DNA from 3 places in the Actinocrispum sp. NPDC049592 genome. Region 1 is predicted to be linked to each of the others. Evidence: riboswitches for the same ligand, from Rfam matches in the RefSeq annotation. Region 1 holds a riboswitch; each other region holds the start of a gene.
What was found. A riboswitch is a leader RNA that binds a small molecule or an ion and turns the genes downstream of it on or off. The one in region 1 is predicted to bind thiamine pyrophosphate.
Positions count from the first base shown of each region.

Region 2: it holds a riboswitch for thiamine pyrophosphate, as region 1 does, so the genes downstream of both, thiC (phosphomethylpyrimidine synthase ThiC) here and AB0J95_RS41245 (thiamine ABC transporter substrate-binding protein) in region 1, are expected to answer to the same signal.
Region 3: it holds a riboswitch for thiamine pyrophosphate, as region 1 does, so the genes downstream of both, thiO (glycine oxidase ThiO) here and AB0J95_RS41245 (thiamine ABC transporter substrate-binding protein) in region 1, are expected to answer to the same signal.

Region 1 is NZ_JBFAPA010000021.1:203,703-207,872, forward strand. Features, by position in the region: gene AB0J95_RS41235 (ABC transporter ATP-binding protein) at 1-45, opposite strand, end outside; gene AB0J95_RS41240 (ABC transporter permease subunit) at 45-1,547, opposite strand; gene AB0J95_RS41245 (thiamine ABC transporter substrate-binding protein) at 1,565-2,566, opposite strand; TPP riboswitch at 2,561-2,676, opposite strand; gene AB0J95_RS41250 (4a-hydroxytetrahydrobiopterin dehydratase) at 2,701-2,994, shown strand; gene AB0J95_RS41255 (hypothetical protein) at 3,044-3,196, opposite strand; gene AB0J95_RS41260 (VOC family protein) at 3,269-3,649, opposite strand; gene AB0J95_RS41265 (hypothetical protein) at 3,800-3,925, shown strand; gene AB0J95_RS41270 (VOC family protein) at 3,929-4,170, opposite strand, start outside.
Region 2 is NZ_JBFAPA010000001.1:426,736-430,905, reverse strand. Features, by position in the region: gene thiD (bifunctional hydroxymethylpyrimidine kinase/phosphomethylpyrimidine kinase) at 1-281, opposite strand, end outside; gene thiC (phosphomethylpyrimidine synthase ThiC) at 278-1,963, opposite strand; TPP riboswitch at 1,957-2,088, opposite strand; gene AB0J95_RS02005 (hypothetical protein) at 2,150-2,755, shown strand; gene AB0J95_RS02000 (TIGR03619 family F420-dependent LLM class oxidoreductase) at 2,766-3,653, shown strand; gene AB0J95_RS01995 (trypsin-like peptidase domain-containing protein) at 3,800-4,170, opposite strand, start outside.
Region 3 is NZ_JBFAPA010000001.1:432,359-436,528, forward strand. Features, by position in the region: gene AB0J95_RS02025 (MarR family transcriptional regulator) at 1-391, opposite strand, end outside; gene AB0J95_RS02030 (thiazole synthase) at 420-1,175, opposite strand; gene thiS (sulfur carrier protein ThiS) at 1,177-1,377, opposite strand; gene thiO (glycine oxidase ThiO) at 1,374-2,435, opposite strand; TPP riboswitch at 2,429-2,540, opposite strand; gene thiE (thiamine phosphate synthase) at 2,567-3,211, shown strand; gene AB0J95_RS02050 (S1 family peptidase) at 3,264-4,151, opposite strand.

The DNA.
Region 1 (4,170 bases):
CATCTGTCCGAACCTGACTGTCAGGCCCCGGATGTTGAGGGTCATCAGAACTCCCCCACGCTGGTCTGAAAGCGTTCGATCAGCACCACGACGGCGACCGTGACCGCCATCAGCAACGTGCACGCGGCATACGCCATCTGGTTGTTCAGCTCCCCCGGCCGTGAAATCAGCGCGCCGATCGCCACCGGCAGCGTTGGTGCGTCCGGCCGCGCGAGGAAGCTGGTCGCGCCGAACTCGCCCAGCGCGACCACGTACCCGAACGCCGCCGCGGTCACGAAAGCCCGGCCCGCCAACGGAACGTCGACCTCCATCCAGACCCGGACCGGGCTCGCCCCCAGCGTTCCCGCAGCCTGACGGAGACGGTCATCCACCGAACGTAGAACAGGCAACAGAATTCGGATGACCAACGGTGTCACCACGATCGCCTGCGCCAGTGGAACCAGCAACGGCGATGTCCTGAGGTCGCCGGGAAGTGCGTCGAGGGTGATCAGGTACCCGAAGCCGACGGTCACGGCGGACACGCCAAGCGGGAGCATCATCGCGATGTCCAGCACCTCGACTGTCCGCCTGAGCCGGGTCAACGCGATCGAGGACAACACGCCCAACACGAGCGCGAGCAGGGTGGCGTCCGTCGCCGTCCGGAGCGAGTTCATCGCAGCGTCCACACCGGACACTTCCAGGATCGTCCCGCTGCTCGCCAACGCCTGAATCCCGGCCCAGCTCGCTTGACCGAGCAGGCTGACGATGGGCGTCAGCAGTAGCGCGATCACGCCGTACGCCAACGCGACCACCACCCACTCGCCGTCTTCGGGCCGGCGCGGCTCGGGCCGGCGCCGCTTGACCGCCTGCTCGCGTCGTCGCCGGAGGACCGCGCCGACGGTCAGCGCCGCGATCACGGCCGCGAGCTGGAGCAACGACAGCGCCGCCGCGCCGGGCAGGTCGAACAGCTGGACCGTGCGGAGATAGATCTCGGTCTCCAGCGTGCGGAACTCGGCCGCGCCCAGGATCAGCACGACGCCGAAACTGGTGGAGCAGAACAGGAAGACGACCGCCGCAGCCGACCCGATCGCGGGCGCCAACGCCGGCAACGTCACCGACGTGAACGCCCGCAACCTGGTCGCGCCAAGCGCCCGGGCCGCGTCCTCGGCTCGGCGGTCGAGCCCGGCCCACATCCCGCCAACGGTCCGCGCGAACACCGCGACGTTGAAGAACGCGTTGGCCAGCACGATCGCGAGCACGCCGCCGTCCGGGATCAACGACCGGAACGCCAGTCCCACAACGACTGTCGGCAACACGAACGGCACCAGGACGACCGCCCGGACGACCGCCATGCCCGGAAGTTTGATGCGCGCCAACAGATACGCCAGCGGCATCCCGGCCAGCAGAGCGACCACAGTGGCCGCCGCGGCCTGTCCGACGGTGAACCCGACCAGCTTCCACGTGTCCGCGCCGAACAGCGTGTCCAGGACGTTGCCACGCAGACCCAGGCCGATGATCGCGATCACCGGCCAGGCGAAGAACAGGGTGAGGAATCCCAGTGGCAGCAACGCCACCAGGATGACACCTACCCTTGGACGAGCGAGCGCCACGTGCCGACCCAGCTCTCCCGGTTGCGCTGCACGTCGTCCGCGGGCAGCGATCCGGGGTTCTGCGGCAGCGGCGCGGCCTTCTGCCACGCGTCCGGCAGCGCGACGCCCTCACGCGCCGGGTACACGTACATCTGGTCGGCCACCTCGGCCTGGAACTGCTGGGAGATCAGCCAGTCCAGCACCTTCTTGGCCTGGTCGGGGCGTTTGGCGCCGGTCAGCACGCCCGCGTACTCGACCTGCCGGTAGCAGGTGTCCAGCAGGGCCTTGGTGTCCGGGGTCGCGGCCGGGGAGGACGCGTAGGACACCACGATCGGCTTGGTTCCCTTGGTACCGGAGAAGTCCTGGGTGTAGGCCGTCTCCCAGCCGTCGGCCACCTTGACGCCATTGGCCTTGAGCTTGGTCCAGTAGTCCTGCCAGCCGTTCTCGCCGAAGTGCTTGATCGTGCCGAGCAGGAACGCCAGGCCGGGGGACGAGGTCGCCGGGCTCTCCACGACGAACATGTCCTTGTACTTGGGGTCGGCCAGGTCCTCGAAGGTCTTGGGCTCCGGAACGCCCTTCAAACCGGGGGTGTGCACATTCACACACACATCGCCGACATCCACGGCGGTCATCCGGTTGCTGTCGTCGACCTTGTAGCGTTGCGGCCCCTTGGTGGCGTCCGGGCTCGCATACGGCTCGAACACGCCTTCCTGCAGCGCACGGGACGCGAACGTGGAGTCCACGCCGAAGGCCAGGTCGCCGATGGGGTTGGCCTTGGTGAGCACGAGCTGGTTGGTCAGCGCGCCCGCGTCACCGGTCTTGCGGACCTCGACCTTGAGGCCAGAGGTCTTCTGGAACTCGTCGAGCAGCTCCTTGCGCACGACGAACGAGTCGTGCGTCACCAGCGTCACACTGTTGTCCTGGGGTGCGCTTCCCGTGGACAGGGAACACCCCGCAGCCGTGACCAGCACGAACGCGGCCGCCGCTATACGCCTCACATCGTCCTCCCGTCCCTGCGCCGGCATGACCCGGATCAGGTTCATACGGTCGAAGGCTCTACTTCGCCTTCCTCTCAGCCCGGCATGACCGGACTCCCGTGGCAGAACCGTGAGCATAGGCGCACCATGGACCAATGGCCGAACTGCTCACCGATGACCAGGTCCAGGAGGCCCTCACCCGGCTGACCGAGTGGAGCCAGGACGAGAAGACGCTTGTACGGACAGTGAAGCTGCCGAGCTTCATGCAGGCCATCCAGGTCGTGAACCGGGTGGCCGAGATCGCCGAGAACGACGACCATCACCCGGCCATCGACATCCGCTGGCGCACCCTGGTGTTCCACCTGAGCACGCACTCGGCCGGCGGCCTGACCGCGAAGGACGTGGCGCTCGCGACCGAAATCGATTCGGTCATCGAGCTGATGCAATAGGAAACGGTGCTCCGTCCGCGCGCACGGAGCACCGTTCCCAGGTCAGCCGTTAATAGTAGGTCCGGCGGCCGATCGGGCGGCCGACGGCGCCAAGAATTGTCAGAATAACGCCGACGACCAGCAAAATCCCACCAATGGTGGTCAGAATCGAGATTCCGGCCACTAAACCGATGATCAGTAGGATCGCACCGAGAATAATCATGACACCTCCATGGGTCCTGCGCTATGGATTCCCGGTGCGCGGAGATCGAAACACGGCCATTCGGCGTAATCCCTACTTGGACTCCCACAGACCCAGGATGTTGCCCTCCGGGTCGGCGAAGTAGGCGGAGAAGCCCAGGTCACCGACGGGCTCACGGGTAGTGATCGTCTTGCCACCGGCCTTCTCGACCGCCGCCAGCGCCTCGTCCACGCTGTCCACACCAATGGTGATGACCGGCTGCTTCACCGCGCCGACACCCCGGTCCAGCAGACCGCCGTTGATGAAACCGGGAACGGTCGGACCGGTCTGCTCCGTCGTCGGCCCGGTGACCGCGACGTTGTAGCCGACGTTCGGAACCTCCATGACCTGCCACCCGAACGCCTGCGAGTAGAACTCACGAGCACGGCTGTCGTTGTCCACCGGAATCTCGAAATGCACGACGCGGCCACTCATGGCATTGCCTTTCAGTTTTGGGGGTCTTGCTTCAGCGCCACGAACGCTATCCACGCCCGACTGAGGTTCTGACTAGTTCGCCCCTGTCGTCGCCACCTGACCGCTCTGCCCGGGCCGCCCAGGCACGCCGCACTACCGCCGGTAGTGCACGTGTACGAGCTGGACCGGCCGACCAGCGCCTACATCGCGGTGAGCATCGCCCGCGACGAGCTCGTCCGCCCGGTCCCGTTCGACGTCACCATCGATCTGCGGGCGCTGGTCGCCGGTGAGGCCTGAGCCTCAGCCTCGGCGGGCCTCCCACAGGCCCATCAGGTTGCCCTCGGTGTCGTTGAAGTACGCGGAGTAACCGAAGTCGCCGACGGAGGTGCGGCCGGTGACGGTCTTGCCGCCGACGGCCTCGATCTTGGCGAGGGCGTCCTCGATGTTCTCGACGTCGATGACGAGCGACGGCCCGGTGACGGTGCCGCGGCCGGTCAGGCCGCCGTTGATGTAGCCGGGTTCGGTCGGTCCGGTCTCCTGGC
Region 2 (4,170 bases), on a different contig from region 1:
CACGCTCCGGCCACCGCGACGATGATGTCCGCGTTCGCGAGCATGCCGGTTTTCGCTGCCTGGACACCGATATCGACCGCGACCGCCTCGATCTGGGCGGCCACCACGTCCGGCGGGATCTCCACGATCCCGCTGACCCCAACGGAATTCTGCACGGTCACCGCGGTGACAGCTGTCATTCCGTGGACACCGCAGGCAAAGAACGTTCGTAGATCGGCCTGCAGGCCGGCACCACCGCCGGAATCGCTTCCGGCGATGGTGAGCACAGTGGGCGGAGTCATTCATCCACCGTGTTGATTCTCGACCCTGCAAGCAGGTCTTCGGTAGGCAGATAGACCTTGTTGCCATGGTCGTGGAATTCCTGTGACATCTCCTGCATCCCGGCCTCGATGGCATCCACAGTGGACAGGTTGTGTTCCTCGGCGTACTTGCGCACGTCCTGGGTGATCTTCATAGAACAGAACTTCGGCCCGCACATCGAGCAGAAGTGCGCGGTCTTGGCCGGTTCTGCGGGCAGCGTCTCGTCGTGGAACGAGCGGGCGGTGTCCGGGTCGAGCGACAGGTTGAACTGGTCCACCCAGCGGAACTCGAAGCGCGCCTTGGACAGCGCGTCGTCCCAGTCCTGCGCGCCCGGGTGGCCCTTGGCCAGGTCGGCGGAGTGCGCGGCGATCTTGTACGTGATCACACCGGTCTTCACGTCGTCCCGGTTGGGCAGGCCGAGGTGCTCCTTCGGCGTGACATAGCAGAGCATTGCCGTACCTGCCCAGCCGATCTGCGCGGCGCCGATGGCCGACGTGATGTGGTCGTACGCGGGCGCGATGTCGGTCGCGAGCGGGCCGAGGGTGTAGAACGGCGCCTCGCCGCACCATTCCTCTTCGAGCCTGACGTTCTCGATGATCTTGTGCATCGGCACGTGCCCGGGGCCCTCGATCATCACCTGGACGTCCTTGGCGCGGGCGATGTGCGTCAGCTCGCCGAGCGTGCGCAGCTCGGCGAACTGCGCCTCGTCATTGGCATCCGCGATCGAGCCGGGCCGCAAACCGTCGCCCAGTGAGAAAGTCACGTCATACGTGCGCAGAATGTCGCACAGTTCCTCGAAGTTCGTGTAGAGGAAGCTCTCCTTGTGGTGCGCCAGGCACCAGGCGGCCATGATCGACCCGCCGCGGGAGACGATCCCGGTGACCCGCTTGGCGGTCAGCGGCACGTACCGCAGCAGCACGCCGGCGTGCACGGTCATGTAGTCCACGCCCTGCTCGCACTGTTCGATCACGGTGTCACGGTAGATCTCCCAGGTCAGCGCGGCCGGATCGCCGTTGACCTTCTCCAGCGCCTGGTAGATCGGCACGGTGCCGACCGGGACGGGGGAGTTGCGCATGATCCACTCACGGGTCTCGTGGATCCGTTTGCCCGTCGAGAGATCCATGATGGTGTCCGCGCCCCACCGGGTGGCCCAGACCATCTTGTCCACCTCGTCCTCGATGGACGAGGACACCGCCGAGTTGCCGATGTTGGCGTTCACCTTGACCAGGAAGCGTTTGCCGATGATCGCGGGCTCGGACTCGGGGTGGCACCGGTTGACCGGGATGACCGCGCGGCCGATCGCCACCTCCTGGCGGACGAACTCCGGGTCCATGTTCTCCCGGGCGGCCACGAACCGCATCTCGTTGGTGATGATCCCAGCTTTCGCGTACGCCAACTGGGTGACAGCGCCGTTTACCGGTTTACGGTCGGCGATCCACTGTGCCCTGAGCTTCGATAGTCCACTGTGGACGTCGATGGTGGCGTGCAGGTCGGTGTACGGGCCGGATGTGTCATACAGGTCAACGTGTTCGCCGTTGGTCAGTTCCACCCTGCGGAACGGCACCTGGATGCCGTCGCCGATGTCGCGGTACTGCTTGTGCGAGCCGGAGATCGGCCCGGTGGTGATGGTCGGCTGGACAGTGCGGTCTTCGAGCGCCGTCATGAACGCCTTCCTTCCCTACGCCGGCATTACCCGGTCAGGTTCATGCGGTCGGCGGCACCGGGTCCTCAATGGACACCAAGCCGCCCTCTCAGCCCGCCATGGCGCGAGCTCCCGCGACGTAACAGTCTTGTCGACCATAACCAGCATGACCGCGCAATGCCAAGACGATCGGCGTACCGTTTCGCTGTGACCTCCGCACCGGGCTTGCGTCAGCTGGCCAGACCCGACGCGGTCGCGCCGTGCGCGGACTGCGGCGAACTGTCGGGCCGTGGTTACCCTGAGTGCTCCGCGTGCGAGGACGCGGTGGACCGGTTCTGGGCGGCCGACTGGCTCGCGGCCCTGGCCGGCACCCCGTCGGACCTGATCGCCGCGGTGCTGTCCGACGACGGCGGCACCTACCCGTGGACCTGCCTGGACTGGGCGTTGCGGCTGTCGAACTGCGCCGGCTGCGGGCGCGAGGCCACCACCGGCGAGATCGAGTGCGCCTACTGCGCCATCGCCGACGAGAAGCGCTGGATGGCGGGCGGCACGATGTCGCCGAACGAGCACTCGTTACGGCAGGCCCGCATTGTCCTGCGCGCACCCCACCGCCACCGCGCCTCCCAGGTCGCGTACTGGCGGCTCGTGCTGCCGTTTTTACTGGTCGGCGACGTGTTTTCGGCCAGGCAGGCGCAGCGGCTGCGGTCGTTCCTGATCGCGGGCCGCTACCAAGAGCTGAGTGCGTTCACCTCTTACGAGGAGATGGCGTCGCTGCCGGACCTGCCGTGGCGTGAGGTGTCGCTGTCCACCTAAGTTCGCAGGTATGCGTATTGGATTCGGTGCCCCCATCTCCGGCGCCTGGGCCACCCCGGACAACCTCAGCAGGTTCGCAGTCAAGGCCGAGGAGCTGGGCTACGAGTCCTTCTGGACCTTCCAGCGCCTGCTCACACCCACTGCCTACCCGCTCGACCCGGTCTACCAGAGCGTCCTCGACCCCATCACGGCGTTGTCGTATGCGGCGGCGCTCACCACCCGCATGCGTCTGGGCGTGGCGGTCATCAACTTCCCGTTCGTCTCCCCGGCCTACCTGGCCAAACAGGCCTCGACCCTCGCCCTGTTGTCGGGCGGGCGCTTCGACCTCGGCCTGGGCTCGGGATGGCAGCACGAGGAGTTCGTGGCCTCCGGCGCTTCCACCGAGCACCGTGGCGCACGGCTGGCGGAGTACGTGTCGGTGCTGCGCGACTTCTGGTCGTCGGACATCAGCACGTTCGAGGGCAAGCACTACACCGTCGTGCCGTCCCGGATGAACCCCAAACCCCCGGCTGCCCCGCCCATCCTGCTGGGCGGCATGGCCCCCGCTGCCCTCAAACGCGCCGGCCGCATCGCCGACGGCTGGCTCTCCCCCAGCGCCGCGGACCTCACCCACATCGCCGACACCATCGCGGTCATCCGATCGGGTGCAGAGGAAGCGGGCCGCGACCCGGCCACCCTCCGGATCATCCTGCGCGGCGTCGTCCGCCTCGGCGACCGCGGCCCCCGCCTGTCGGGTTCGATCGAACAGATCCGCGCGGACATCGAGTGGCTCGAAGCCCAGGGCGTGACCGAAGTCTTCTACGACCTCAACTGGGACAAACAAATCGGCAACCCCGACGTCACCGTCGAGTCAGCCACCGCCCGCGCCGAAGACCTGATGAACGCCCTCAAACCCTGATCCACCCACAGAGAGAGTGCCCGTAGGGCACGCACCATCGCCGCACCGCTGGGCCCGCATGCGGCGCCCAGTAGGCACGTTGCGGTTCGAACCGCCACAGCCACCAACTGGGCGCCACCCCAACCCCAAGGGAAGCGCCCGACGCCTCAGCGAACAGACAACTCCGTGGGCGTAGCGAAAACGTCAACCATCGCCCCACCCCGCAACACCGTCACAGGCAACTCAGTCCCAATCGCATCGGCGAACAGTTGCCGCTGAATGCCCTGAGCATCGTTGACCTCAGTCCGCCCGACAGTCAGCACCAAATCGCCCGCGTGCAGCCCCGCCCGCGCCGCGGGACTCCCAGGCACAACCTCAACCACCCGCAACCCAGCCTTCTGCCCAGTCCGCGCAGCAACATCATCAGGCAGCGGGGCCGGGGTACTCACCAACCCGAGGTAAGCCCGCCGCACCCGCCCATCCGCGATGAGGGTCTGCACGATCCGCATGGTGGTCACGTTGATGGGAACGGCGAGGC
Region 3 (4,170 bases), on a different contig from region 1:
CTTTGATCAATTCCTCTTGTTTGTCGTCGGCCAGCCGGTCGATTCGGCGGCGCAGTTCCTGTACGCGGGTCGACCGCAGTCCTAGGACCATCCGCTCACCCTCTGGTGTGGCTTTCACCAGCCAGGCCCGGCGGTCGGCCGGATCCGGTTCACGCTGCACGTACTTGGCCTCTACCAGGGCCGCCACGATGCGCGACATGGTCGGCGCCGCAACGCCTTCCTTTGCCGCCAGGTCACCGAGTCGCATCTCTCCGCACCCGATCAGCGTGGACAGGGCCGATATCGACCCATGTCCCAGTCCGGGGGAACCGCTGCGGCGCAGCGACCGAGACAGACGCCCGATCGCGAGATAAAGCCGCGCGGGCACGTCGTCAGCTGTCGAAGGCTCCATCTGTCAATGATGGCTTCTTATTCCGGGGTCACCGAGGAGGGCTGGATGCCTGGGCCCAGAACCGTTGCGGTATACGTCCCGCCGAGCGCGCCAATCTACCTGCGGTAACGGCGTTGCGCATGGCCGCCGCCATTTTCTCCGGGTCGCTCGCGCGGGTGACCGCGGTGGCCAGCATCACGGCGTCGCAGCCCAGTTCCATCGCCAAAGCGGCATCGGATGCCGTCCCAATACCGGCGTCCAGCACCACCGGCACGGAAGCCCTGGCAACAATCAACTCGATGTTGTGCGGGTTGCGAATTCCCAACCCAGTGCCAATTGGGGAACCTAGTGGCATCACCGCGGCGGCCCCGGTTTCCTCCAGCCGCAACGCCAGCACCGGATCGTCGTTCGTGTAGGCCAGCACGACGAACCCGTCCGCGACCAGTTGCCGCACCGCGTCCAGCAGCTCAACGGGGTCGGGCAACAAGGTCCGGTCGTCGGCGACCACCTCGACCTTGATCCAGTTCGTGTCCAACGCCTCCCGCGCCATCCGTGCGGTGAGAACGGCTTCCGCGGCGGTCCGGCAGCCCGCGGTGTTGGGCAGCGGGTCAATTCCCAGCCGCCGCAACGTCTCCAGCACACCCGTTCCGCCGCCCGCGTCGACCCGGCGCATCGCGACCGTGGTCAGTTCGGTGCCGGACGCGACCAGCGCGCGTTCCATGATCGCGAGGTTGGCCACCCCGCCGGTGCCCATGATCAGCCGGGAGGAGTACTCCCGGCCGCCGATGACGAACGGATCGTCCACGTCAGCCTCCCTGCACAGCCGTGAGCACCTCGATGTCGGCGCCGTCGGCCAGCACCGTGCCGGCGTGCGCAGCGCGCGGCACGACCTCGCCGTCGACCGCCACGGCCACCCCGTTCGACGGGATCTCCAGCAGCCGCAACACATCCAGGACGGTGGCCCCGGCGGCCAGCTCGTGCTCGACACCGTTGACGCGTGCTCTCATCGTGCTTCCAATCTGGCAGCGCTCGCTGCTTCCGGAACCGGCTCGCCGTTCAGCATCGCGACGACCGCCTCGGCGGTGATCGGGGCCAGCAGTAGTCCATTGCGGTGGTGGCCGGTCGCGGCGAGCACGCCCGGCTCCAGCCAGTCGATCAGCGGCAGGTTGTCCGGGCTGGACGCCCGCACCCCAGCCGCGCTTTCCACCAAGCGGTACTCCGACAGGCCCGGGACCACGCTTTGCGCGTCCCGCAACAGGTCGTGCACCCCTCTGACCATCACGTCGGTGTCGTACCCGGCCTCGTACTGGGTCGCGCCGAGCACCACCTCCCCGTCCTCCCGGGGAACCAGGTACACCGGCCGCGACTCGACCAGTGCCCGGACCGTCCGGCCCAACGGCAGCGACCCCGGCCGCGACCGCAGCCGCAGGATCTCACCCTTTACCGGTCGTACCAACGAGTTCAGCCGCGGATGCAGCCCCCGGCTCCACGCTCCCGCGGCGATCACCACGACATCCGCGCGTTCGGTCGACCCGTCGGCCAGCTCGACCTCACCGGTTCGCACCGCACGCGCGGACTGCTGGACGAAAGTCGCCTTGGAGCGCAACACGGTGAGCAGTTTCCGGTTGTCCACGGCCAGATCCCCGGGCACCGACAGTCCACTTCGGACCGAAGTGGCGATCACCGGTTCCAGCCGGCGCAGCTCGGGACCGGTCAGCCGGTCCACGTCCCGGCCGACCGACGCGAGGTGCTCGGCCAGGATGTCCAGCTGCCGCGCGTCCGCCGAGTCGAACGCGGCCACCACGGTTCCCTCGGTCCGCAGACCGACGTCACCCAGCTCAGCAGCGAACTCGGGCCACGCCCGTAAGGATGCCTCACCCAGCTCGAGCAGCGGTTCCTCGCCAGGCCAGGCCTCGGTCACCGGCGCCAGCATCCCGCCGGCCACCCAGGACGCACCCGAACAGGGCGAAGGATCGATCACCACCGGCAGCCAGCCGTGCTGCAGCGCACGCCAAGCAACGGACAGGCCGATCACGCCCGCCCCGACGACTGCCAGCTTTCCCATGACACCACGCTCCCTGCGCCGGCATGACCCGGATCAGGTTCGACGGTCGGGACTCTCGAAAGTCCCCTCTCAGCCCGGTTTCGCCAGGCTCCCGTGCGGACCGAGACTCACTCTAGCGTAGAAATCAGGGTATGCCCGGACTCAATGGCTCACAGCTGCGCGCGAAGCTCGCCGCCGCCCGGCTGTACCTGTGCATGGACATCCGCGACGACCTGGCCGAGTTCGTCGGCGAGGCGCTGGCCGGCGGCGTGGACATCGTGCAGCTGCGTGCGAAGTCACTGGAGGCGCGCCAGGAGCTGGCCGCGCTGGAGGTGATGGCCGAGGTGTGCGCGAAACACGACGCGCTGCTCTCGGTGAACGACCGCGCGGACATCGCCGCGACGATCGGGGCGGATGTGCTGCACCTGGGTCAGGACGACCTGCCGGTCGCGGCCGCGCGCCGGATCGTCGGCGAGGAGGTGATCATCGGCCGGTCCACCCACGACATCGACCAGGCTCGCGCGGCCGCCGTGGAACCGGGAGTCGACTACTTCTGCACCGGCCCCTGCTGGCCGACCCCCACCAAGCCAGGCCGTCCGGCGCCCGGTTTGGAGCTGGTACGCGAAACCGCCGATGCCAACCCGGGAAGGCCCTGGTTCGCCATCGGCGGTATCGACGCCGGCCGGATGCCGGAGGTGCTGGCCGCCGGCGCGAACCGGGCGGTGGTCGTGCGCGCGATCACCGAGTCGGAGGATCCTCGCGCCGCGGCCAGCCAGCTCAGGAGCCTCCTGAACTGAGGATTCCGGGATGGCGCCGGAGGGGGTGCGACGCCATCCCGGACCGGGGTGGTCAACCCCGGAGCAGGCTCAATCCGAAAGCGCTCAGGATCTCGCCCAGCGGCTGGAAGTAGCAGGTGGCGGTGTTGCCACCGGACACCACACCCTGACCCTGGCCGGCGTTGGTGATGAAGCCGCCGCCCGAGTCACCCGGCTGGCAGAGCACGTTCGTCGCGGTCAGGCCGGACACGGTGCCCTGCGGGTAACGGACGGTCTGGTTCTTGGCACCGACCGTGCCGCAAGTCCACCCGGTCGTGGAACCCGCCTTGCACACAGCGGCACCGGTGGCGGCCGCGGTCGACCCCTTCACGGTCACCGAACCCACCTGCGGCGACAGCGCGATACCGGTCCGGGTGCGGACCCACGCGTAGTCGTTGCCCGGGAAGGACGAACCGCCCCAGGTGCCGACGTTCGGCTGGGCGCTGCCGGTCAGCGCGTCACAGTGCCCGGCGGTGACGAAGCCACCTTGGACAGTGAGACCGACGGAACAGCGGGAACTACCGATCGTGTAGGCGTCGCCACCGCGCAGGAACGGCTGCGGGGCCTCGGCTTCCACAACGCGGACATCCCGGCCGGCGAACGACTTCGCCGCGGCGGTCGCGCCCGGCAGTGCGGTCACGACGACCTCGTTGGCCTTCGTGTCGACGTACCACCCCGTCACCGAACGCGGGGCCGAGGCCTCGCGGGCGTTCAGCGCGGCGACCTGAGAGTCCAGTTGGGCCGCCGAACGGGTGACAACTCGCGCGGATGCACCGGCTGCCGTCGCCTGAGCGATTTTGCTCACATCCGTCACGCCGACGACGAGCCGGCCCGCGGACATGTCGAACCAGGCGCCGCCAAAGGTGTCGCCAAGGGCCGTACGCAGGGCTTCTTCTGTTGTAGCCGCCGCTTCTTGCTTCACGCCGAGCGTTCGAGCGGCA